4 regions of the Mesorhizobium montanum genome follow, and region 2 is predicted to be linked to each of the others. Evidence: predicted binding sites of a transcription regulator. Region 2 holds the regulator's gene; each other region holds the start of a gene.
What was found. The regulator PhoB, encoded in region 2, activates phosphate uptake and scavenging genes when phosphate is short. The targets are predictions, from matches to a motif close to TGTCATNNANCTGTCAT.

Region 1 (5,834 bases), on a different contig from region 2:
GCGAGGGTATTCCGCTGCTGCTCGACGCCGGTCATCTCGCCTTTGCCGGAGGCGACGTGCTGCGCGCCATCGACAATCATCACAAGCGCATCAACCATGTCCATGTGAAGGACGTGCGCATGGGCGTGATCGATGGTCTCGACCGCGCCAAGCAGTCCTTCCTCGACGCCGTGGCGCTCGGCGCCTTCACCGTGCCGGGCGACGGCTCGCTCGATTTCGGCGCCATCGTCCAGCGCTTCGCCGATCACGGCTATGAAGGCTGGTTCGTGGTCGAGGCCGAGCAGGATCCGAAGAAGAACCCGCCGCTGAAAATGGCGCAGGTCGGCCACAAGGAGCTGATGCGGGTGATGACGGCCGCCGGCTACACGGTTGAGACGCAAGGCTTCCCTAATACCTGAACGGTGGATTCGCCACGGCGGTCGGTTTATCTGATGCGCTTTGGACAAATCCTGGATTGGCGCGATGAAAGACTATGAGCACCCCTTCTTCCGGCCGCTGTGGCGCCGCATCGCCGTCGTCGCGGTTTGCCTGGTCTGGTCGGTGATAGAGTTCGCCTCCGGCACGCCGTTCTGGGGCGTCATTGCGCTCGGCTTCGCCGGCTATGCGGTGTGGCAGTTCTTCTACCTCTACAAGCCGGCCGAGGGAGCGAAGCCCCCGGCCGAGCCGAAGGAATGACTGGAATGCACGGAGCAGAGGTTTTGGGGATCGGATACTGCGTGCATGGCGGATCGCATACGGTTGGCCGGAACGCCCCTCGCTTCGTCATCCTAGGGTCTCCGCGACGGAGCTTCGCTCCTGCTTCGCCCTAGGATGACGACGTTGAGAGAGATCCGGCCAATCTCCGAGGTTTCGCGACAAGTCCATCGACTGGAATGGTTGCAAAAAGCCTGAGAATCGAAGTGTCGGGTAACCAGGGAGACAAAAATGTCGAAACTGCTCGTCAAGGCCGACAAGGGCCACGGCCATGTCGCTCACGTCACGCCGCAAAGCGCCGGCTGGACCTATGTCGGCTTCGATCTGCATCGGCTCAAGCCTGGCGAGACGGCCTCCGGCAAGACCGGCGACCGCGAGGTCTGCCTGGTGTTTGTCACCGGCAAGGGCAAGGCCTCGGCCGGCGGCAAGGAACTTGGCCTGCTCGGCGGGCGCATGTCGCCCTTCGAGGGCAAGCCATGGTCGGTCTATGTGCCGCAAGGCGCCGACTGGTCGGTGACCGCCGACACCGAACTGGAGCTCGCCGTCTGCTCCGCGCCGGGCCTCGGCGGCGGCCTGCCCGTCCGCGTCATCCGGCCTGACGATCTCGGCCAGGAGGTGCGCGGCAAGGGCACCAACACGCGCTACGTCACCAACATCCTGCCCGAGGGAAAGCCGGCCGACTCGCTGCTGGTGGTCGAGGTGATCACCCCCGGCGGCCACACATCGAGCTATCCGCCGCACAAGCACGACCAGGACAATCTGCCGGCGGAGTCCTATCTCGAGGAGACTTATTACCACCGGCTCAACCCGCCGCAGGGCTTTGCCTTCCAGCGCGTCTACACCGACGCCGACCGCAACGGCGTGCGCGAGCTGGACGAAGCGATGGCCATCGAGGACGGCGACGTCGTGCTGGTGCCGAAGGGCTATCATCCCTGCGCCGCCTGCCACGGCTACGATCTCTATTACCTCAATGTCATGGCCGGACCGAAGCGGACGTGGAAATTCCACAACGCGGCCGAGCACGAGTGGCTGATGAAGGCCTGATCGGGCAGCACGGCCAAGCCGTTGGTCCAGTCCCGGAAAAATCGTCGGCTAACGACCTTGAGACTGGACCTGCCTTCGAAAACCCATGAAAGCTTCGTCAATCCGTCATGGAAATCACCTATGGCAGCGGGTCTGATGCACGTTGCCGAAGCGCCTGAGCGTTTTTGGGACTTGCCAAAAACCAGGACTTGAAGCGCGTCGCATAATCCTTCGGGCGCAGCGCGCTTGATGAGGAACGCCCATGCGCTACGCCATCTACTTCACCCCGAGGCAGGACGAGCCACTGGCGCGCATTGCCGCCAACTGGCTGGGCCGCGACCCGTTTGGCGCGGCGACACGGCCGGTCGAGGCGGTGGGTGATTTGTCGGCCGCGGAAGTCGCCTTTCACACCGCCTCGGCCAGGCGTTACGGGTTCCATGCGACGCTGAAGGCGCCGTTCCGGCTGGCGCCGAGCGAGACGGAAGCTTCGCTGCGCGCCGCGCTCGACACTTTTGCCGAGGCGACGCCGCCGGTCGTCATTCCACGCCTCGTCATCGGCCAGATCGACGACTTCTTCGCGCTGGTGCCGGAAACGCAGTTTGCGCCGCTCAACAGCTTCGCCGGTGAGGTGGTGCGTGCCTTCGACCGGTTCCGCGCGCCCTTGACCGAGGCCGAGATCGAGCGGCGCAGCCCGGACGCGCTGAGACCGGACGAGTTCCGTAACCTCTGCCAATGGGGCTATCCTTACGTCTTCGACACATTCCGCTTCCACATGACGCTTTCGGGGCGCGTCGGGCCACAGGAAAGCCCACGTCTTCGTGCAGCGATCGACAGCCTGTTCGCCGATGTGCTGCGGCGGCCGGTGGCGGTCGATGCGCTGACATTGTTTGTCGAAAACGAGCCCGGTGCCCCGTTCATGGTGCTTTCCCACCATGCGCTTGGCCGCGGCCCGGCCCGTAAGACCGCCTGATAGATCGCCGACCGCTCGAGATAGGACCGCCGAGATGACCGCCGAAACCGTTCTCACCAATGCCTGCATCGTGCTGCCCGACGAAATCGTCGAGGGTTCGCTGCTGTTGCGCGATGGCCTGATTGCCGCCATTGAGCCGGGTGCTGCCCGCACCGGCGAGGATATGGGCGGCGATTATATCATCCCGGGTCTGGTCGAGCTTCACACCGATCATCTCGAAGGCCATTATGCGCCGCGTCCCAAGGTGCGCTGGAATCCGATCGCCGCCGTGCTTGCCCATGACGCTCAGATCGCGACCGCCGGCATCACCACGGTTCTCGACGCATTGCGGGTCGGCATGGACGAAGATGCCGACCTGACTTCCGACGACATCCGCAAGCTCGCCGACGCGATCGAGGACAGCGTGCGCGAAGACCGCCTGCGCGCAGATCATTTCATCCACCTGCGCTGTGAAGTCTCGGCGCCGGACTGCCTCAAGGCCTTCGCCAATTTCGAAACCGACGACCGGGTGAAGCTCGCCTCGCTGATGGATCATGCGCCTGGACAGCGCCAGTTCGTCAACCTCGAGACCTATGCCTACTACTACCAGCGCAAGCTGAAGCTGACGGATCGCGACTTCCAGAAATTCTGCGAAAAGCGGATGGGCGAATCGGACCGCAATTCCGGCCCGAACCGCGTCTTCATCTCGGCCGCCTGCCATGAGCGCGGCATCGTGCTGGCGAGCCATGACGACGCCACCACCGGCCATGTCGAGGAAGCGATCGAACAGGGTGTGCGCGTCGCCGAGTTCCCGACCACCGAAGAGGCGGCCAAGGCCTCCAAGGCGGCAGGCCTCGGCGTGCTGATGGGCGCGCCGAACGTCATGCGCGGCGCATCGCATTCCGGCAATGTATCGGCCCGCACGCTTGCCGCCGACGGCCTGCTCGACATCCTGTCGTCCGACTACATTCCCTTCAGCCTGATCCAGTCGGCCTTCTTCCTCGGCGATGTCGTCGAGGGCATCACCCTGCCCCAGGCTGTCGCGATGGTGACGAAGAACCCGGCCGAGGCGATCGGCCTCGCCGATCGCGGCGTCATCGAGCCCGGCCGGCGCGCCGACCTGGTGCGCGTGCGCGTCGACGACCATGTGCCGGTCGTGCGCACCGTGTGGCGTCAGGGCAGCCGGGTCGCATGATGGTCTCGGCCCTCATCGAGCGCGAGCTGGCCGAGAGCCTGCCGATCCGCAACGGCGTCTTCGTCGCGGTCGTCGGCCCGAGCGGCGCCGGCAAGGATACGGTGATCGGCTATGCCAAGGCGCGCTTTGCCGGCGAGACGCGGCTGGAATTCGTGCGCCGAGTCATCACCAGGCCGAGCGACGCGGCGAGCGAGGACCACGATACGCTGGCCGATGCCGCCTTTGCCGAAGCGGAGGCCGACGGCGCCTTCTCGCTTTGCTGGGACGCGCACGGCCTGCGCTACGGCTTGCCGGCCGATGTCGACTGGGCCGTGGCGAACGGTCATGTGGCGGTCGCCAATGTGTCGCGCGCAGTCATCCCGGCGCTGCGTGAACGCTACGCCAATCTGGCGGTGGTCGAGATCACCGCGGCGCCTGAGATCCTCGCCGAACGGCTGGCGGCGCGCGGCCGTGAATCGCGCGGCGAAGTGCTTGCCCGGCTGGCGCGCAGCACGAGCGTCAAGCTGACGGGGCCGGATGTCACCTCGATCGACAACGGCGGCGACAAGGAAATCGCCGGCGAACGCTTTGCCGAGGTGCTGCGCAAGGCGATGGCGTTTTCGGATTTGTCGGACATGATCTAGAGCCTTCCCCTTCTCCCACTTGTGGGAGAAGGTGGATCGGCGCGAAGCGCCGAGACGGATGAGGGTGCTCCAGCTTGGCGACAGGCTTGAAATTGGCCCCGCCTCACTTCGTCCAGCACCCCTCATCCGGCCGCTTCGCGGCCACCTTCTCCCACAAGGGGAGAAGGGGGATGCAGAGCTACTCCGCAGGCGCGCCGGCAACGTTGCGGCGCGTCGCTTCCATCATGCGGCGGCGGGCACGGAAGACACCCCATTGCTGGTCGACCAGCACGCCGATCAGGATCACGCCGCCCATCACCGCGAAGTTGAGCGAGGACGGGATGCCGAGCAGGTTGACCAGGTTCTGCAGTTCCTGCAGCAGCACCGTGCCGAGGATGACGCCGACCAGCGAGCCTTCGCCGCCGCGCAGCGAGAAGCCGCCCAGCACCGCCGCGGCGATGGCATAGAGCTCGTAGAACTGGCCGTGGCTCGCCGGCGAGATCGAGCGCGTATACATGGCGAAATAGATCGCCGACAGCGCCGTCAGCACGCCGCAGATGACATAGGCTGCGATGATCACCCGGCCGGTGCGGATGCCCGAGTATTTCGCCGCTTCCTCGTTCTTGCCGATCGCATAGAGGTAGCGGCCGAACACCGAGCGGTGCAGCACCACCCACGTGACGACGGCGATGACGATGAGCGCGATGAAGCTGTTCGGCACGCCGTAGGAACGGCCGGCCGTCAGGAATTCAAGGTCCGGAAAATTCTGACCGAAGGCGAAGCCCGCCGTGCCGTCGGCGGTGTAGAAGCGCGCCACGCCGCGATAGATGAGCAGACCGCAGAGCGTCACCACGAAGGGCTGCAATTTCAGCCGCGTGATGAGCCAGCCATGCACGAAGCCGATGATCGCGCCGAGCACGATGATCAGCATGAAGGCCAATGGCCAGCCCACCTCGCGCACGGCGATGAAGTCGATGAACAACGTGCCGAGCAGCGCGACCAGCGAGCCGACCGAGAGCTCGATGCCGCCGGTGATGATGACGAAGGCCTGGCCGATGGAAAGAATGCCGAACAGGCCAATCAGGTTGGAGGTGTTGGCCAGGTTGATCGGCAGCAGGAAGCGCGGGTTGATGGCCGTCACCACCGCGCCGACCACCAGGATCAGAATCAGCAGGCCGAGATCTTTCTTGCTCATTGCGCTCCTCCCGCCGCTTGCAGCAATTTCGGCTTCTTGCCGACCGCCAGCAAGAGCACGTTCTCCTGACTGAAATCGTCTTTGTCGAGAATGCCGGAGATCTGCCCCTCATGCATGACCGCGATGCGGTCCGAGACGCCGATCACCTCTTCCATGTCGCTGGAGATCATCAGCACC
Region 2 (5,834 bases):
GGCCGATCGCCGAGGCATCCTGCGCCAGGATGATCAGCGCGTTGGCGCCTTGCGAGATCAGGCTTTCGACGTCGGTCAGTTGCTTGCCCGGATTGGACTGCGCGTCGGCCGAAATATACTTGTCGCCGGCGGCCTCGATTGCCTTCTTCATCGCCGCTTCGTCGGTCTTCCAGCGCTCTTCCTGGAAATTCGACCACGAGACGCCGATTACCTTGTCCTTCGCCTCGGCTACCGACGCCAGTGTCAACGACATGGCAACGCCCGCCAGAATGGCGGCTGCGAATTTTTTCATGATATCCTCCCTGCGCCCTGTGCGGCGCGACCCAGACTGGCCCGAAGGCCGGCACAGAGGCTTTTTTTCGAGCCTCAAAAAAATAGTGATCCAGCAAAACGACACTGTCAACTGAGATTCTGATGGCTTTTGATGGGTCCGGCCATTTTTTTCGACGTCCGCAATAAATAATGACATGGGCTTTGGCTTCTGCCACTATCCCTAGCGTGTCGGCGACAGGCCATGGCATCATCACAAGGCCGCGATGACCCGGGAGGACGTGCGAGACGATGTCGGTCGGAATCCGCCATGACGATTTGCGCCGGCGCAATCGCGCCATGGTGATTTCGGCCGTGCGCCGCGCCGGCCAGCCCTCGCGGACGGAGATTGCCGCCACCACAGGGCTCAGCCACTCGACCATCTCGGCGATTTCCGCCGACCTGATCCAGGAGGGCATTCTTACCGAAAGCAAGGCCAACGAGCCGACGGCGTTGAAACGCGGCCGGCCGCAGATCGGCCTTGCGCTGAACCCTGAAGCCGCCGCGGTGCTGACCGTGGTGTTGTCGCTGAATTTCCTGTCGGTCGCCGTGATCGACTATGCCGGCCAGGTGATTGCCGAGGAACAGCAGCGCCTGGACACGCTTGTCATGCCGCGCGACCAGCTGATCGGCGAATGCATGGCAATCGTCCGGCGCCGGCTGCAGGATCCCGACCTCGACCTGGGCAGTGTCGCGCGTATCGCCATGGGTATTCAGGGCATCACCGACACCCATGCACGCGCCATGCTGTGGTCGCCGATCACGCCGTTGACCGACATTCCTTTTGCCGACATCCTCGAGACGGAATTCGGCATCCCAGCCACCATGGAGAACGACTGCAACATGATGGCGGTGGCGCTGCAGTGGCGCGACCCCGAGCGCTATCGCGACGACTTCATCGCTATCCTGCTCTCACATGGCATTGGCATGGGCCTTGTGCTGAAGGGCACGCTGTTCACCGGCACCCATTCCTCCGGCGGCGAGTTCGGCCACATGATCCACCGCCCGGGCGGCGCGCTTTGCCGTTGCGGCCGCCGCGGCTGCGTCGAGGCCTATGCCGGCAATTATGCGATCTGGCGCAGTGCCATGAAGATGGGCGAGGACGCCGAGCCGGTCGACGTCGGCGACGCCGATATGCGGGCCCTTGCCGCGAAGGCGCGCGAGAAGGACGGCCCGGAGCGCGAGGCCTATCGCCGGGCGGGCGAGGCGCTTGGTTTCAGCCTCGGCAGCCTGTTTGCGCTGATCGATCCGGCGCCTGTCGCGATGGTCGGCGTCAGCGCCGCCGCCTTCGACCTGATCGAGCCGGCGCTGCGGGAGGCGATCGCCCAGACCGCCGGCGGCCAGCACTCGAAATCGATCTCCTTCGACACCGAGCCGAACGAATTGCCGCTGATCCGCGAAGGCTGCGCCATGCGCGCGCTGACCTTCGTCGACCAGGAGATTTTCGCTCCCGGTGTCCAATCTAGGACCGGCGCGGCGGGGAAGAACGTGGCCTGAGGCGGCGTTGACACGCGTGGCTCATCGCCAACGTTCGGGATTGGCTGCTGCCTCCCGCGGGTCATCCCAGGTCCGCGCGTCGCCTCGCTGCCTGCCGCGCCGGAAGTATCGAACCCGTCCGTTGTCAGACCCGACCACATCTTGTAGATCGGACACATGGCGCTCAAACGGATGGACAACATAGGAATCGTCGTCGAGGATCTCGCGACGACGATTGATTTCTTTCGCGAGCTCGGCCTCGAGCTCGAAGGTCGGGCTATGATCGAAGGAGAATGGGCCGGACGTGTCACTGGGCTGGGCGATCAGCGCGTCGAGATTGCCATGATGCGCACGCCGGACGGCCACGGCCGGCTCGAGCTCTCCCGCTTCCTCACACCGCCTGCCGTCGCGGATCACCGCAACGCCCCGGTGAATGCTCTGGGCTACCTCCGCGTGATGTTCACCGTGGACGACATCGACGAGACGCTTGAAGGGCTCCGCAAGCGCGGCGCGCATCTCGTAGGCGAAGTAGTCCAGTATAAAGACGCGTATCGGCTCTGCTACATCCGAGGGCCTGAAGGGCTTCTCATCGGAATCGCCCAAGAACTCGGCTGAGCGTAATACGAAGACGGTGACCGAGCGACCAATGTCAGCGAGCGCATCTCACCAGAGCAATTCCAGGAAAAGTGTGACACGGTAGGCTCGGCGTTTTCGCCCGTAAGCCCTTCCGTCCGGAATTGCGGCCTAATCTTCCCTGATTGCGTAGCCTGCCCCGCGGATGGTGCGGATGACGTCCGGCATGCGGCCGTTGTTGACGGCCTTGCGCAGGCGGCCGACATGCACGTCCACGGTCCGCTCGTCGATATAGATCGTCTCGCCCCAGACATTGTCGAGCAGCTGGCTGCGCGAGAACACGCGGCCGGGATGGCGCATCATGAATTCGAGCAGCCGGAACTCGGTCGGGCCGAGCCTGATCTCGCTCTTTTTGCGGTAGACGCGATGCGATTCGCGGTCGAGCACGATGTCGCCGACCTTGAGCACGCTGGACAGCACCTCCGGCTTGGCGCGGCGCAGCAACGCCTTGACACGCGCCATGAACTCCGGCGTCGAGAACGGCTTGACCAGATAGTCGTCGGCGCCGGTCGAGAGGCCGCGCACGCGGTCGCTCTCCTCGCCGCGCGCCGTCAGCATGATGATCGGCAGCCGCTCGGTCTCGGGCCGCATCCTGAGACGCCGGCAAAGCTCGATGCCGGAAACCGCCGGCACCATCCAGTCGAGTACGAGCAGGTCGGGAACGTTTTCCTGCAGGCGGATTTCGGCCTCGTCGCCGCGGGTCACCACTTCGACCTGGTAACCTTCGGATTCGAGGTTGTAGCGGAGCAGCACCCCCAGCGGCTCCTCATCCTCCACCACCATGATGCGTGGCGCGATCATTGGCAGATAACCTTTTCCGTCACGCCGCCGGCGCCGACATTGCCGTCTCGTCCTGCTTCGGGCGGTTCGCGGGCAATTGCGTGCCGGTCAACACATAATAGGCGTTCTCGGCGATGTTGGTCACATGGTCGCCGATGCGCTCGAGATTCTTGGCGCAGAACAGAAGATGCGTGCAAGCGGTGATGTTGCGCGGATCTTCCATCATGTAGGTCAGGAGCTCGCGGAAGACGGACGTGTATTTGACGTCGATGCGCTCGTCGTCGTTGCGAAGCTTGGCCAGCGCCGTAGCATCGCCCACCGTATATTCCTGTATCACCGCCTGGACCTGGATCAGCACCAACTGCGCCATGGAATCGATCGAATGCGTGAGATCGCGCGGCGCGGCGCTGATGCCGACGGCGCCGACGCGCTTGGCGATGTTCTTGGCCAGGTCGCCGATGCGCTCGAGGTCGCCGGCCATGCGGATCGAGCCGACCACGTGGCGCAGGTCGTCCGCCATCGGCTGCCGCTTGGCGATCAGCGTGATGGCGCGGTCGTCGAGCTCGCGCTGCCGCGCATCCATGATGGCGTCTTCGGAGACGACGCGCTGCGCCAGCGCATTGTCGGACTCGAGCAGCGCCCGGGTCGAAGCGCCGACCATGGAACCGGCAAGGTCGCCCATGTCGTTGATGAGCCGGCTGATCTGCCTCAGATCCTCGTCGAAGGAAGCGACGGTATGTTCGGCCATAATGATGTCCTCGTATGAACTCAGCCGAAGCGGCCAGTGATGTAGTCCTGCGTGCGCTTCTCGCGGGGCGAGGTGAATATCTTCTCGGTCCGGTCGAACTCGACCAGCTCGCCGAGATACATGAACGCCGTCTGCCGCGATACGCGCGCCGCCTGCTGCATGTTGTGGGTGACGATCACGATGGTGTAGTCGGCCTGCAATTCGTCGATCAGCTCCTCGATCTTGGCGGTCGACAGCGGATCGAGCGCGGAGGCCGGCTCGTCGAGCAGTATCACCTCGGGCTTCACCGCCACCGTGCGGGCGATGCATAGGCGCTGCTGCTGGCCGCCGGAGAGGCTGAGGCCGCTGGCGTTGAGCTTGTCCTTGACCTCGTTCCAGAGCGCGGCGCGCTTCAGCGCCTGCTCGACGCGGCTGTCCATCTCGGCCTTGCCGATCTTTTCATAGAGCCTGACGCCGAAGGCGATGTTTTCGTAGATTGACATCGGGAACGGCGTCGGCTTCTGGAACACCATGCCGATCTTGGTGCGCAGCAGGTTGAGGTCCTGCGAGCGGTCGAGGATGTTCTTGCCGTCGAGCAGCACCTGCCCTTCCGCGCTCTGCTTCGGATAGAGCTCGTAGATGCGGTTGAGCACGCGCAGCAGCGTCGACTTCCCGCAGCCCGACGGCCCGATGAAGGCGGTCACGCTGCGCTCGGGCAGGGACAGGTTGATGTCCTTCAGCGCTTTCGACTGGCCATAGTAGAAATTGAGGTTCTTGATCTCGATCTTGGCCTTCTCGACGGTCGTGTCGGCTACGTTCAGATCCGTGGACAACATCGGTTTCATCTGTCCTCTCTGCGTCCGGTTAGGCTGCGGGCGAAGATGCTCAGCCCGAGAACCGTCAGGGTGATTATGAGTGCGCCCGTCCAGGCCAGCTGCTGCCATTCCTCGTAAGGGCTGAGGGCAAACTGGAAGATGGTCACCGGCAGGCTGGCCATCGGGGCATTGAGATTGCTCGACCAGAACTGGTTGTTGAGCGCGGTGAAGAGCAGCGGCGCGGTCTCGCCGGAGATGCGGGCGATCGCAAGCAGGATACCGGTGACGATGCCCGACATTGCCGCGCGGTAGGCGACCGAACGGATCACCACCCAGCGCGGCGCGCCGATGGCGGTGCCGGCTTCGCGCAAGGCGTTGGGCACCAGGTTGAGCATGTCCTCGGTGGTGCGCACCACGACCGGGATGACCAGGATGGCCAGCGCGACGGCGCCGGCGATCGCGGAGAAATGGCCCATCGGCCGCACCATCAGCTCATAGACGAACAGGCCGATGATGATCGAGGGCGCCGACAACAGGATGTCGTTGATGAAGCGCACCACCGTCGTCAGCTTCGAGAAGCGACCATACTCAGCCATGTAGGTGCCGGCCAGCACGCCGATCGGCGTGCCGACGACGATGCCGATGATGGTCATCACGATGCTGCCGTAGATGGCGTTGAGAAGGCCGCCGGCGTCACCGGGCGGCGGCGTCATCTGCGTGAACACCGCCAGCGAGACGCCGGACAGCCCTTTGTAGATCAGCGCCCCGAGGATCAGCGCCAGCCAGGCAAGGCCGATGCCGGCAGCGACGACGCACAGCGTCATCATCACGCCGTTCTTTCTCTTGCGGCTGTTATGGAGTGCAAGGGATGTCGACATCGGTCAGGCTCCCGTGCGGGCGTCGATGCGCATCAGCATGTAGCGCGCGATGGCAAGGATGATGAAGGTGATGACGAACAGGATGAGGCCGAGCGCCACCAGCGAAGAGGTATAGAGGTCGCCGACGGCTTCGGTGAATTCGTTGGCGATAGTCGCCGAGATCGTCGTGGCAGGGGCAAACAGCGAGCTGCTGATGCGGTGGGCGTTGCCGATGAC
Region 3 (5,834 bases), on a different contig from region 2:
ACGACTTCCTCGACCGGCTCAAGCAACTGGCCGTCTTCGCCCTTCTGCATGACGACGCGCGGACGCGACACGGCAAGCTCGAAGCCTTCGCGGCGCATCGTCTCGATCAGCACCGCAAGCTGCAATTCGCCGCGGCCGGAGACGAAGAAGGAATCCTTGTCAGGCGATTCCTCGATCTTCAGCGCGACATTGCCTTCGGCCTCGCGCAGCAGCCGGTCGCGGATGACGCGGCTGGTCACCTTGTCGCCTTCGGTGCCGGCAAGCGGGCTGTCGTTGACGAGGAAGGACATGGTCACGGTCGGCGGGTCGATCGGCTGCGCGTGCAGCGGCTCGCTCACCGCCGGGTCGCAGAAAGTGTCGGCGACGGTGCCCTTCGACAGGCCGGCGATGGCGACGATGTCGCCTGCCTGCGCTTCCTCGATCGGTTGGCGCTCGAGGCCGCGGAAGGCGAGGATCTTGGAGATGCGGCCGGTTTCGATCTGGGTGCCGTCATTGTGCAGCACCTTGACCGCCTGGTTGGCCTTCAGCGTGCCGGATTCGATGCGGCCGGTGATGATGCGACCGAGGAACGGATTGGCTTCGAGGATGGTGCCGATCATGCGGAACGGACCGGGATGCACGGTCGGCGCCGGCACATGCTTGACCACGAGGTCGAACAGCGGCGCCAGCTGCTGGTCCTTCGGGCCTTCGGGATTTTCCGACACCCAGCCGTCGCGGCCGGAACCGTAGAGGATCGGGAAATCGAGCTGCTCGTCGGTGGCGTCGAGCGCGGCGAACAGGTCGAACACCTCGTTGACCACTTCGACATGGCGGGCGTCCGGGCGGTCGATCTTGTTGATGACGACGATTGGCCGCAGGCCCACTTTGAGCGCCTTGCCGACGACGAACTTGGTCTGCGGCATCGGGCCTTCGGCGGCGTCGACCAAGACAATCGCCGAATCCACCATCGACAGGATGCGCTCGACCTCACCGCCGAAATCGGCGTGTCCGGGCGTGTCGACGATGTTGATGCGGGTGCCATGCCAGTCGACCGAGGTCGCCTTGGCCAGGATGGTGATGCCGCGTTCCTTCTCCAGGTCGTTGGAGTCCATGGCGCGCTCGGCGACGCGCTGGTTGTCGCGGAATGATCCGGACTGTTTCAGGAGCTGGTCGACCAGAGTGGTCTTTCCATGGTCGACGTGCGCGATGATCGCGATATTACGGATGTTCATTGTCTGGTCTCGGGAACGTTGCAGGCAGCCGGCCCGAAGGCGCCGCCTTTTTCGGTTGCGCGGCTCATACAGGGTTTTTCGCAATTGCGAAAGGGGAGGCCCGGCCCCAAATGATGGTCACTGATTCTTAAACGTCTTGGTGTGAAATGATTCTGTTAACCAAGGCGGAACCTTTGAGGGGCCGGGCAGTTCGATGTTCATGACCGATCAGATGTCCAGATTGCGTCCGGTTTTTGCGTGGGCGGGACTTGGCGTTCTCGTCGCGGCAGGTGCCGCGCAGTCGGCGGCTGCGCTGAGGGAAGCTGGTCCGATCTCGCCGCCCGCCCAGACCGCGCAGCAGATGTTCGCCGACGCCCCTGACGGCGTCGATCCCGTCGTGACCGGCCCGGTCAGCGCCGCCTTCAAGCAGCGGCAGAAGGACGCCAACTGCGACAATGCGGTGTGGCCGAACATTCCGCGGGCCTGCTATCCGGATTGACGACCGCGCATCCGCGGTCGCCATTCTGCAGCAACAGCCTTACGCCGACCGAACCGGATCGAGCGTGACCTTGTAGAGCTCGTTGTCGTCGCGATCCATCAGCCGCACGGTGAGCTGCTCGGTGGCGCCGGAAATATCGACCAGCCCGAAGAACTGCAGGCCCGCCGACGGCGGCAGGTTCTGGCCTTGCTCGGCGGTCGGCGCCTTGATGAACTTCAGCTCCGGTCCAAAGGTCATGTCGAGGTCGTTGGGGCCGAAAGTCCCGGCGTGGATCGGGCCGGAGACGAATTCCCAGAACGGGTTGAAATCCTGGAACTGCGCCTTGTCGGGGTTGTAGTAATGCGCCGCCGTATAGTGCACGTCCGCGGTCAGCCACACCGTGTTGGTGATGCCGGCGTTCTTGATGAAACGCAGCACATCGGCGAATTCGAGCTCGCGGCCCTTCGGCGCGCCATTGTCGTTGTTGCTGACGGCCTCGAAGCCAACCTTCTTCGCCGCGTCGTCCCAGACGACGAGGCTGAGCGGCATGTCGGCGGCGATGATCTTCCACGTCGCCTTGGAATTGGCCAGTTCGCGCTTCAGCCATTTGGATTGCTCTTCGCCGATCATGCGTGACTTCGGCGTCAGGGTTTCTTCCAGGTCGGGGCCGTTCGGGCCGCGATAGGAACGCATGTCGAGGAAGAACACGTCGAGCAGCGGCCCGTGCGAAATCTTGCGGTAGACGCGGCCCGGCTCCGACGGCTCGTAGCGGATGGTGGTCATTTCATGGAAAGCCCGCGCCGCGCGCGCCGCCAGCACATGGATCGACTTTTCCGTGTAGCGGTTGTCGGCGGTCAGGTCCTTTGAATCCGACCAGTTGTTCAGCACCTCGTGGTCATCCCACTGATAGAAGGTCGGACAGATGGCCGAGAGGCCAAGCACATGCTTGTCCATCATGTTGTACTTCCACTGATCGCGGTACTCGTCCAGCGTCTCGGCGACCTTGCGCTTGCCGTCGAGCATGACGACGTTCTTCCACTTGCCGCCGCCGGGCAGGTCGACCTCGTCCTTCATGGCGCCGTCCGCATAGATCGTGTCGCCGGAATGCAGGAAGAAGTCCGGCGTGTGCCTGGCGATGGTGGAATAGGTCTTCATGCCGGTCTCGTCGATGCCCCAGCCCTGGCCGGCGGTGTCGCCCGACCAGGCGAAGCGCACATCGCGCTTGGACGACGGCGCGGTGCGGAAACGGCCGACGATCGGCTCGGAGACGGCGTTGATGTCGGAAAGATCGGCCGCGACCATGCGGTAGAAGATGTCCTGGTCGGAAGCGAGGTCGGTGAGCAGCCGCTTCGCCGTGTAATCGCTGGCCGGCGAGGTATCGAGCGGCGCAAGCCTGGTGGCGTTGGCGAAGCTTTCGGTCGTCGACACTTCATACATGACGCGCGCCGGGCGATCGGTGCGGGTCCAGACCATGCCGGAGATGGCGTCGACGTCGCCCGACTGGACGCCGTGCGTGAACGCGGGGCGCTGATTGGCGCGGGAATAGTAAGGCAGCGCGAGGCCGGAGGCGCCGACGAGGCCAAAGGCGCTGGCCGAGGTGACGAAAGCGCGGCGGGTAAGGGCAAGCTTGTTCATGGCTGTCTCCGGATGGCTTTGAACGGGACCGCCAAATTCTCGACTCAATGTTTCAGGCGCATCTCGGAACCATGAAGTTTTGATAACAGTGAACAGGCTGCTCTTTCCTTCTCCCCTTGTGGGAGAAGGTGGATCGGCGCGCAGCGCCGAGACGGATGAGGGGTGTTCCAGCGGAGTGAGACGCTGGTGTCTTCTGGAACACCCCTCATCCGACCGAGCTTCGCTCGGCCACCTTCTCCCACAAGGGGAGAAGGGAAGGCCGTCGCCTACGCCGCCTGCGGCTCAAACGCTGGCCTGTCGGTGTTGATGAGCAGCGAAATACAGGCCGCGGCGATGCCCGTCATCCCCGCAATCAGGAACGCCAGCTCGTAATTGCCCTGCAGCTCCCGCATGGTGCCGCCGAAAGCGGCGGCCGCCGCGGCGCCGACCTGATGACCGGCGACGATCCAGCCGAAGACGATCGGCCCGCTGCGGTCGCCGAAAGCCTCGTTGGCGAGCCGCAGCGTCGGCGGCACGGTGGCGATCCAGTCGAGACCGTAGAGCACGGCGAAGATGACCAGGCTGGTCGCCGAGAAGCCGGAATAAGGCAGGTAGATCAGCGATAGGCCGCGCACCGCGTAGTAGACGCCGAGCAGCTTGCGCGGATCGAAACGGTCGGTGAGCCAGCCGGACAGCGTGGTGCCGATCAGGTCGAATATGCCCATCATCGACAGCAGTCCGGCGGCCTGCACCTCGCCGATGCCCATGTCGCCGCAGAAGGCGATGAGATGCGTGCCGACGAGACCGTTGGTGGTGAAGCCGCAGACGAAGAAAGTGGCGAACAGGTACCAGAACACCCTGGTACCCGCCGCGCGGCGCAGCGTGTTCAGCGTATGCGCGAGGAAGTTGCCCTGCGAGGCAGGCGATACCGGCGGCACGTCGTCGGCATCGGCGCCGTAGCGCACCTGGCCGATGGAAGCCGGGCGCTCGGGCACCAGCAGCAAGACGAACGGTATCAGGGCCGCCGTTGCGACCGCCACGGCGATCGCAACCGGCTTCCAGCCGCCGCTCTGCGCCAGCGAGGCGATGAGCGGCAGGAACACCAGCATGCCGGTAGCGCTGGAGGCCGACATCAGGCCCATCATCAGCCCGCGATTGGTCTTGAACCAGCGATTGACGATCGTAGCACCGAGCACGCTTGCCACCGCGCCCGAGCCGATGCCGGAAAACACGCCCCAGGTAAGGAAAAGGTGCCAGGGCTCAGTCATGAACAGGCTGAGCGCGGTCGATCCCGACATCACCAGCAGCGCGCCAAGCAGCGTGCGGCGCATGCCGATACGCTCCATCAGCGCCGCGGCGAACGGCCCGGTCAGTCCGTAGAGCAGGATGCCGACACTGGCGGCCCAGGAGGTCACGTCGCGGTGCCAGCCAAAACTCTCTTCCAGCGGAACCATCATAACCGAGGGTGCCGAGCGAAGCCCGGCCGCGATCAGCAGGCAGAAGAAAATGACGGCAACGACGACGAAAGCGTAGCGCTGGCCAAACGGACGAGACTGGGCTATCATGTTACTGACCGGTACGTTGCAATGAGGTGATGCTACATACGTACCGGTCAGTAACATTGTCAAGCGAGTTGTTTGCATGCCATCGGACAATAAAATTGAAGTGTCGTTGAGCGAGGTCCCGGCCCCAAAGGCAGCGGACAAGATCCTGGACGTCGCACGCGACCTTTTTTACCGCGAGGGCATAAGGGCGATCGGCGTCGACGAGATCGTCAGGCGCGCCGGCGTCACCAAGCCGAGCCTCTACCGCAGCTTCCCGTCCAAGGACGAGCTGGCTGCCTCTTATCTGCGAAAATATGACCTGGAATTCTGGGAACGGTTCGACGAGGCCGTCGATGCGCATCCGGGCAATCCGCGCGCGCAGATCATCGCTTTCCTGACCCGTGTCGGCAAACGCACGCAGAAGCGCGACTACCGCGGTTGCGGCATGACCAACGCGGCGGTGGAATATCCCGAGCACGGCCATCCCGCGCGGGTGGTGAGCGAGAACAACAAGCAGGAACTGCGCCGGCGCCTGCGCGCCATGGCAGCCGCGATGGGCGCGAGCGATGCCGATACGCTCGGCGACGGGCTGCTGCTTCTCATCGAAGGCGCCTATATCAGCGGTCAGCTTTTCGGACTGGGTGGACCGGCGGCGGTCGTCGCGCGCAACGCCGACCTGCTCATCGAAGCCAGCTTGAAGAAATAACAATTGGCGGTACGCTTTCGGCAGCTCGAAACGGAGTTGTCAGTGATGCGCGCTCTTCTGATCCCGCTTGCCCTAGCCGGCTTCTGCCAGGCGGCCCAGGCGGGCGACATCTCCAGCGCCTACACCGATCTCGACTGGAAGAAGGACTGCGTGACCTATGCGCAGGCTGCCGAAGGCGACGGCGATTGGGCAAGCCTCGTCTGCTCCGGCTACCGCGGCTATCCGGTGCTGATCGGCTACGATGATGCGCGTGAATCCGTCTATTACGGCTTTCCGTCCGATGACATGACCGCCGTCTGGGA
Region 4 (5,834 bases), on a different contig from region 2:
AGTGGTGGATATCGCCGCGGTTGCCGCTTTAGCCAATTCCATCGGCGCCAGGCTGATCGTCGACAATGTCTTTGCCACGCCCTTGCAGCAGAAGCCCTTGCAGCTCGGCGCCCATATCGTCGTCTATTCGGCGACCAAGCATATAGATGGCCAGGGCCGCTGCCTCGGCGGCGTCATCTTGTCCGATAAGAAGTGGATCGACGAGAACCTGCACGACTATTTCCGCCACACCGGACCGAGCCTGTCGCCCTTCAATGCCTGGACGCTGCTGAAAGGCCTGGAGACGCTGCCGCTGCGCGTGCGCCAGCAGACCGAGAGCGCCGGCAAGATCGCGGACTTCCTGGCCGGCCGATCGGAGATCGCCCGCCTCATCTATCCGGGCCGGGCCGACCACCCGCAGGCGGATATCGTGAAAAAGCAGATGTCGGGCGGCTCGACGCTGATCTGCCTCGACGTCAAGGGCGGCAAGCAGGCGGCCTTCGCCTTGCAGAACGCGCTCGATATCGTGCTGATCTCCAACAATCTCGGCGACGCCAAGAGCCTGATCACTCATCCGGCGACGACGACGCACAAGAACCTGAGCGACGAGGCGCGCGCCGAACTCGGCATTGGACCCGGTACGCTCAGGCTCTCCGTCGGTCTGGAGGATACCGACGATCTGCTGGAGGACCTGGAACAGGCGCTAAAAGCGGCCCAATAGGACCTGACGCGGCGGCGCCGCGACAACAGAACTTTAGGCGAGCTCTTTCAGTTCGGTCATCGCCTTGGTGCGGATGGTCATGGCATTGCCGCGCCATTCGACGGCGCCGCCGAACCAGCCGCGCGCCCAGATCGCGGGCAGCATCGCGTCGCGCACGATCATCGCGGTGATGCTGCGCGGCGACAGATACCAGCCCTTGACCGAGGCCAGCAGGCATTCCGGCAGATAGGCGATTGCCAGCACGCACAAAGCCGTTGTGGGCAGGCTGATTCCGGCGCTTGCCGCGGCAATGAGCGCCAGCAGCAGCGGCATCGCGGCGCCCGTCAGGATCTCCGGCGCGAAGAACAGCGGGAAAGTGACCCGGCGCAGCCGCGCCCAGCGCGTCTGGCGCGACCAGATCTCGGCGAGCGTGCGCTGGCCGAGCGGCTGCTCGAAGGGCGAGGCGACGAGATTGACGCGCAGGCCCAGGCTGTTGACCAGCTTGGTGGCGGCCGCGTCCTCGGCGATCTCGGCGCCTAAAGCTTGAATACCGCCATTGGCATCGAGCATCGGCTTGTTCCACAGCATGCTCTTGCCTTGGGCGAAGCCGAGGCCAAGCGCTTCGCCGGTATACTGCCAGCGCGCCTGCAGCGTGTTGAGGAAGGCGCATTCGACCTCGGCCCAAAAACCGTCCGGCCGCGAGCCGATCGGCGTCGAGCAGACGAGGCCGGTATCCGGCCGCCAGGCCGCCATCAGATGCTCGACATAGTCCCTCGGCATCAGCACGTTGGAATCGGCCAGAATCACCCAATCGTGCCGCGCCGCCTGCCAACCCTTGACGCAGTTATTGAGCTTAGGATTGGCGCTGATGCGATCGTCGCCGATCAGAAGCCGCGCCGGAACCTTCGGGTGGCGCGCGATCGCCGCATTGATAAGCTTGACCACCGCGTCTTCGGCATGCGCGACGCAGAAGATCAGCTCATAGCGCGGCCAGTCGAGCGAGAAGGCGCGCTGCAAGGTCTCTTGCGTGAACGGCTCGACGCCGCGCGACGGAACGATGATCGAGACCGGCGGCTGCCCGCCGGCCGGTGGCGCGATGACATGCCGCCGTTCCAGCCGCGACGAAGCGAGCAGGATGCTGGTGAGATTGGAAAGCAGAAGGGCTGACGAAGCGAGCGCGGCTGCGATAGTCAGTTCCATCGAGATCTGGTCACTCCCGAGAGGCCGTATGCAGCCGTTTCATCACTCGACGGAGCGCCTGAGTCGCCCGGCACGGTTCGTGCACACCAACATTGTCATGTGTCACTTAAATGACATTGTTTTTCGGCACCTGCGCTTAAAGGCGGGCAGGATGGTCGGCGCTTCGCCTACTTAAGAGCGGAGCGTGACGAATGTTCCGCGGTGGCAACCGGAGTGGCTCATGTATCGCGCCGTGACGCGCAACATCGAAGTGCTAGTCAGGCCCTTCTATCTGGAGGACCGCTCCGATCCGTCCGAGAACCGCTATGTCTGGGGCTATCAGGTAACGATCGACAACCGCTCCGACGAATTCGTGCAGCTTTTGTCGCGCTACTGGCACATCACCGATGGTCGGGGCCGTGTCGAGGAGGTGCGCGGCGCAGGCGTCGTCGGCGACCAGCCGGAACTCAACCCCGGTGACAGCTATCAATACACCTCGGGCTGCCCGCTCTCGACGCCGTCGGGCATCATGGTCGGCCACTACACCATGCGCAACGGCCGCGGCGAGACGTTCGATATCGCCATCCCCGCCTTCTCGCTCGACATGCCGGGAACCAGGCGCACGGTGAACTAAGACTTTGGCGATTAGCCTTTTTCTCCCCGTCACTATGTATTGTGACGGGGAGAAGGAAGGCCTTAATTCGCAGCGAATTCCGCCGGGTCGAAGTCGTATTGCGTCGAGCAGAACTCGCAGGCGACATGGATGCCGCCGTCCTCGGTCGAGTCCTTGATCTCCTCAGCCGAGAAGCCTTCGAGGATGCCGCGGATCTTGTCGCGCGAGCAGGAACACTGGTCGGCGACCGGCACGCCGCGGAAAACGCGCACGCCATGTTCGTGGAACAGCCGGTAGAGCAGGCGCTCGGCGCCCACCGTCGGATCGATCAGCTCGGTTGGCTCGATCGTGCCGAGCAGCGCCAGCAATTCCTGCCAAGAATTGTCGGCCGGATGGTCGGCCACCTCGCGGTGATCGCCGTCGCCGCCCGAAATATCGGGAATACGCATGCGCTCCGGCGCCTGCGGCAGGAACTGCGCCAGGATGCCGCCGGCGCGCCACTGCTCGCGTGCGCCGGCCGGGCCGGGCGTGACCAGCTTGGCGACCGACATCTTGATCTCGGTCGGGATCTGCTCCGACTGCCGGAAATAGGTGCGCGCGGCATCTTCCAGCGAAGTGCCGTCGAGCTGGACGATGCCCTGATAGCGCTGCGTATGCGCGCCCTGGTCGATGGTTAAAGCCAGCACGCCATTGCCAAGCAGGGTCTGCTGCGAGGTCTCGCCGGCGGCGATCAGCGCCTGCAGCCGGTCGGCATCGAAGCGCGCATAGGCGCGCAGCGCATGCGGCGTGGTGAAATCAGCCACCAGCATGTCGACCGGACCGTCGGTGCGAGTCTGCAGGATGAACTTGCCCTCGAATTTCAGCGACGTGCCGAGCAGGACGGTGAGCACGCAGGCTTCCGCCAGCAGGCGGGCGACCGGCTCGGGATAATCGTGGCGGCTCAAAATGGCGTCGAGCATCGGCCCCAGCTGCACGGTGCGGCCACGCACGTCGAGCGGCGCCACCTCGTAAGGCACGACATGGTCGTCGCCGGCGAAGCCGAATTCACCGAGTTTGGGTTGATGCTCAGCCAAGGTATGGGTTTCCAACATGACAATACTCCGGAGCGCGGCCATGCCGGCCGGTGAGCCGCATGCGTCGAAGCGCGTTCAATTTACGTGATGGCCCGCAAATAGGCATCACATATCCCCGGATCAAGTCGACATATCCCCGTGCCAGTCGCTTCGGATCAAACGCCGAGGCACCAGGCCAGCACCGCCTTCTGGGCGTGCAGCCGGTTCTCGGCCTCGTCGAAGACCACCGAATGCGGTCCGTCGATCACCTCGTCAGTGACCTCCTCGCCGCGATGCGCCGGCAGGCAGTGCATGAACAAAGCGTCGGGCTTCGCCTTGGCCATCAGCGCCGCGTTGACCTGATAGGGCAGGAAGACGTTGTGGCCGCGGGCGCGGTGCTCCTGGCCCATCGAGACCCAGCTGTCGGTGACGATGCAGTCGGCTTGGTCGACGGCTTCTTCTGCGGACCTGGAAAACCGGACCTTGCCGCCATTGACCTTCGACCAGTCGACATATTTCTCGAAAGGCTCGCTGCCTTCCGGCACCGCGACATTCAAGTTGAAACGGAACCGCGCCGAGGCTTCGAGAAGCGAATGCAGCACATTGTTGCCGTCACCGGTCCAGGCGAAGGTCTTGCCGGCCACCGGGCCGCGATGTTCCTCATAGGTCATGATGTCGGCCATAAGCTGGCAGGGATGCGTGTCGTCGGTCAGCCCGTTGATGACCGGAACCGAGGCGTTCTCGGTCAGCTCGATCAGCCGCTCATGCGAGGTGGTGCGGATCATGATGGCATCGACATAGCGCGACAGCACTTTTGCCGTGTCGGCGATGGTCTCCGAGCGGCCGAGCTGCATCTCGGTGCCGGTCAGCATGATGGTCTCGCCGCCGAGCTGGCGCATGCCGACGTCGAAGGATACGCGCGTGCGCGTCGACGGCTTGTCGAAGATCATGGCCAGCACCTTGCCATCGAGCGGTTTTGAACGCTCACCTGCCTTCAGCCTGGTCTTTCGCGCCACCGCGTCGTCCAGCATGATGCGCAGGTCCCCCGCGGAAACGGCGGATAGATCGGTGAAGTGGCGAACACTCATCGGCAGGTTTCCAGAAATTATTTCGCGGCTTCGGCCGCTATCGCGTCGGTGAGGCCCTTGGCGCCGCCGCGGATGCGCTCCAGCGCCTCGCCGATCTCCTCGTCGGTCACGGTGAGCGGCGGCAGGAGACGGATGACGTTGTCGCCCGCCGGCACGGCAAGCAGGTGCTGGTCGCGCAGCGCCATGTTCACCTTGGTGTTGGGCATGGCGCATTTCAGGCCGAGCATCAGGCCGGTTCCCCTGATGCCTTCGATGACATCGGGAAATTCGTCGGCGACCGCAGCAAGGCCTTGCTTCAACAGCAGCGCCTTGCGTTGCACCTCCTCGAGGAAACCTTCCTCCAGCACGACGTCGAGCACGGCATTGCCGACCGCCATCGCCAGCGGATTGCCGCCGAAGGTGGTGCCGTGCACGCCGGCGGTCATGCCGGTCGCAGCCTCGTCGGTGGCAAGGCAGGCGCCCATCGGGAAGCCGCCGCCGATGCCCTTGGCGATCGCCATCAGGTCGGGCATGACGCCTGTCCATTCATGCGCGAACAGCTTGCCGGTACGACCGATGCCGCACTGGACCTCGTCGAAGATCAAAAGCAGGCCATGCTGGTCGCAAAGCTGGCGCAGCCGCTTCAGCGATTGCGTCGGCACCGGGCGGATGCCGCCCTCGCCCTGCACAGGCTCGATCAGGATCGCCGCAGTCTCCGGCGTGATCGCCTTTTCGGCGGCGTCGATGTCGTCGAAAGCCACCTGGTCGAAGCCTTCGACCTTCGGGCCGAAGCCTTCGAGATATTTGTACTGGCCGCCGGCGGCGATCGTCGCCAGCGTGCGGCCGTGGAAGGCGCCCTCGAAAGTGATGATGCGAAAACGCTCGGGATGGCCCTTGACGAAATGATAGCGCCTGGCCGTCTTGATGGCGCATTCCAGGGCCTCGGCACCCGAATTGGTGAAGAACACCTTGTCGGCGAAGGTGGCGTCGACCAGCCGTTCGCCCAGCCGGCGCTGTTCCGGGATCTCGTAGAGGTTGGAGACGTGCCAGAGCTTGGCGGCCTGTTCGGTAAGCGCGGCGACCAGGTGCGGATGGCTGTGGCCCAGCGAATTCACCGCGATGCCGCCGGCGAAGTCGAGATATCGCTCGCCCTTGTCAGTGAACAGCCAAGCCCCCTCCCCACGGTCGAAAGCCAGGGGTGCGCGAGCAAAGGTCTCGTAAAGCGCCGAACCGCTCATTATATG

Region 1: RFM68_RS21395 (DUF1045 domain-containing protein) is a predicted target of PhoB. The motif match lies at 1,830-1,846, and genes of this name have one in related genera.
Region 3: RFM68_RS11760 (alkaline phosphatase D family protein) is a predicted target of PhoB. The motif match lies at 3,375-3,391, and genes of this name have one in related genera.
Region 4: RFM68_RS16945 (ceramide glucosyltransferase) is a predicted target of PhoB. The motif match lies at 1,979-1,995, and genes of this name have one in related genera.

Annotation. Positions count from the first base shown of each region.
Region 1 is NZ_JAVIJF010000016.1:19,329-25,162, reverse strand. Features, by position in the region: gene iolE (myo-inosose-2 dehydratase) at 1-398, shown strand, start outside; gene RFM68_RS21405 (DUF3329 domain-containing protein) at 463-675, shown strand; gene iolB (5-deoxy-glucuronate isomerase) at 925-1,737, shown strand; gene RFM68_RS21395 (DUF1045 domain-containing protein) at 1,979-2,686, shown strand; gene RFM68_RS21390 (alpha-D-ribose 1-methylphosphonate 5-triphosphate diphosphatase) at 2,721-3,860, shown strand; gene phnN (phosphonate metabolism protein/1,5-bisphosphokinase (PRPP-forming) PhnN) at 3,857-4,483, shown strand; gene RFM68_RS21380 (ABC transporter permease) at 4,662-5,657, opposite strand; gene RFM68_RS21375 (sugar ABC transporter ATP-binding protein) at 5,654-5,834, opposite strand, start outside.
Region 2 is NZ_JAVIJF010000001.1:400,117-405,950, forward strand. Features, by position in the region: gene xylF (D-xylose ABC transporter substrate-binding protein) at 1-292, opposite strand, end outside; gene RFM68_RS01900 (ROK family protein) at 562-1,806, shown strand; gene RFM68_RS01905 (VOC family protein) at 1,963-2,400, shown strand; gene phoB (phosphate regulon transcriptional regulator PhoB) at 2,530-3,219, opposite strand; gene phoU (phosphate signaling complex protein PhoU) at 3,239-3,946, opposite strand; gene pstB (phosphate ABC transporter ATP-binding protein PstB) at 3,967-4,770, opposite strand; gene pstA (phosphate ABC transporter permease PstA) at 4,767-5,618, opposite strand; gene pstC (phosphate ABC transporter permease subunit PstC) at 5,622-5,834, opposite strand, start outside.
Region 3 is NZ_JAVIJF010000007.1:169,324-175,157, reverse strand. Features, by position in the region: gene typA (translational GTPase TypA) at 1-1,211, opposite strand, end outside; gene RFM68_RS11765 (hypothetical protein) at 1,423-1,689, shown strand; gene RFM68_RS11760 (alkaline phosphatase D family protein) at 1,729-3,303, opposite strand; gene RFM68_RS11755 (MFS transporter) at 3,570-4,847, opposite strand; gene RFM68_RS11750 (TetR/AcrR family transcriptional regulator) at 4,924-5,532, shown strand; gene RFM68_RS11745 (hypothetical protein) at 5,578-5,834, shown strand, end outside.
Region 4 is NZ_JAVIJF010000011.1:189,003-194,836, reverse strand. Features, by position in the region: gene RFM68_RS16950 (O-succinylhomoserine sulfhydrylase) at 1-700, shown strand, start outside; gene RFM68_RS16945 (ceramide glucosyltransferase) at 734-1,879, opposite strand; gene apaG (Co2+/Mg2+ efflux facilitator ApaG/CorD) at 2,100-2,492, shown strand; gene RFM68_RS16935 (Hsp33 family molecular chaperone) at 2,555-3,586, opposite strand; gene argF (ornithine carbamoyltransferase) at 3,700-4,611, opposite strand; gene RFM68_RS16925 (aspartate aminotransferase family protein) at 4,629-5,828, opposite strand.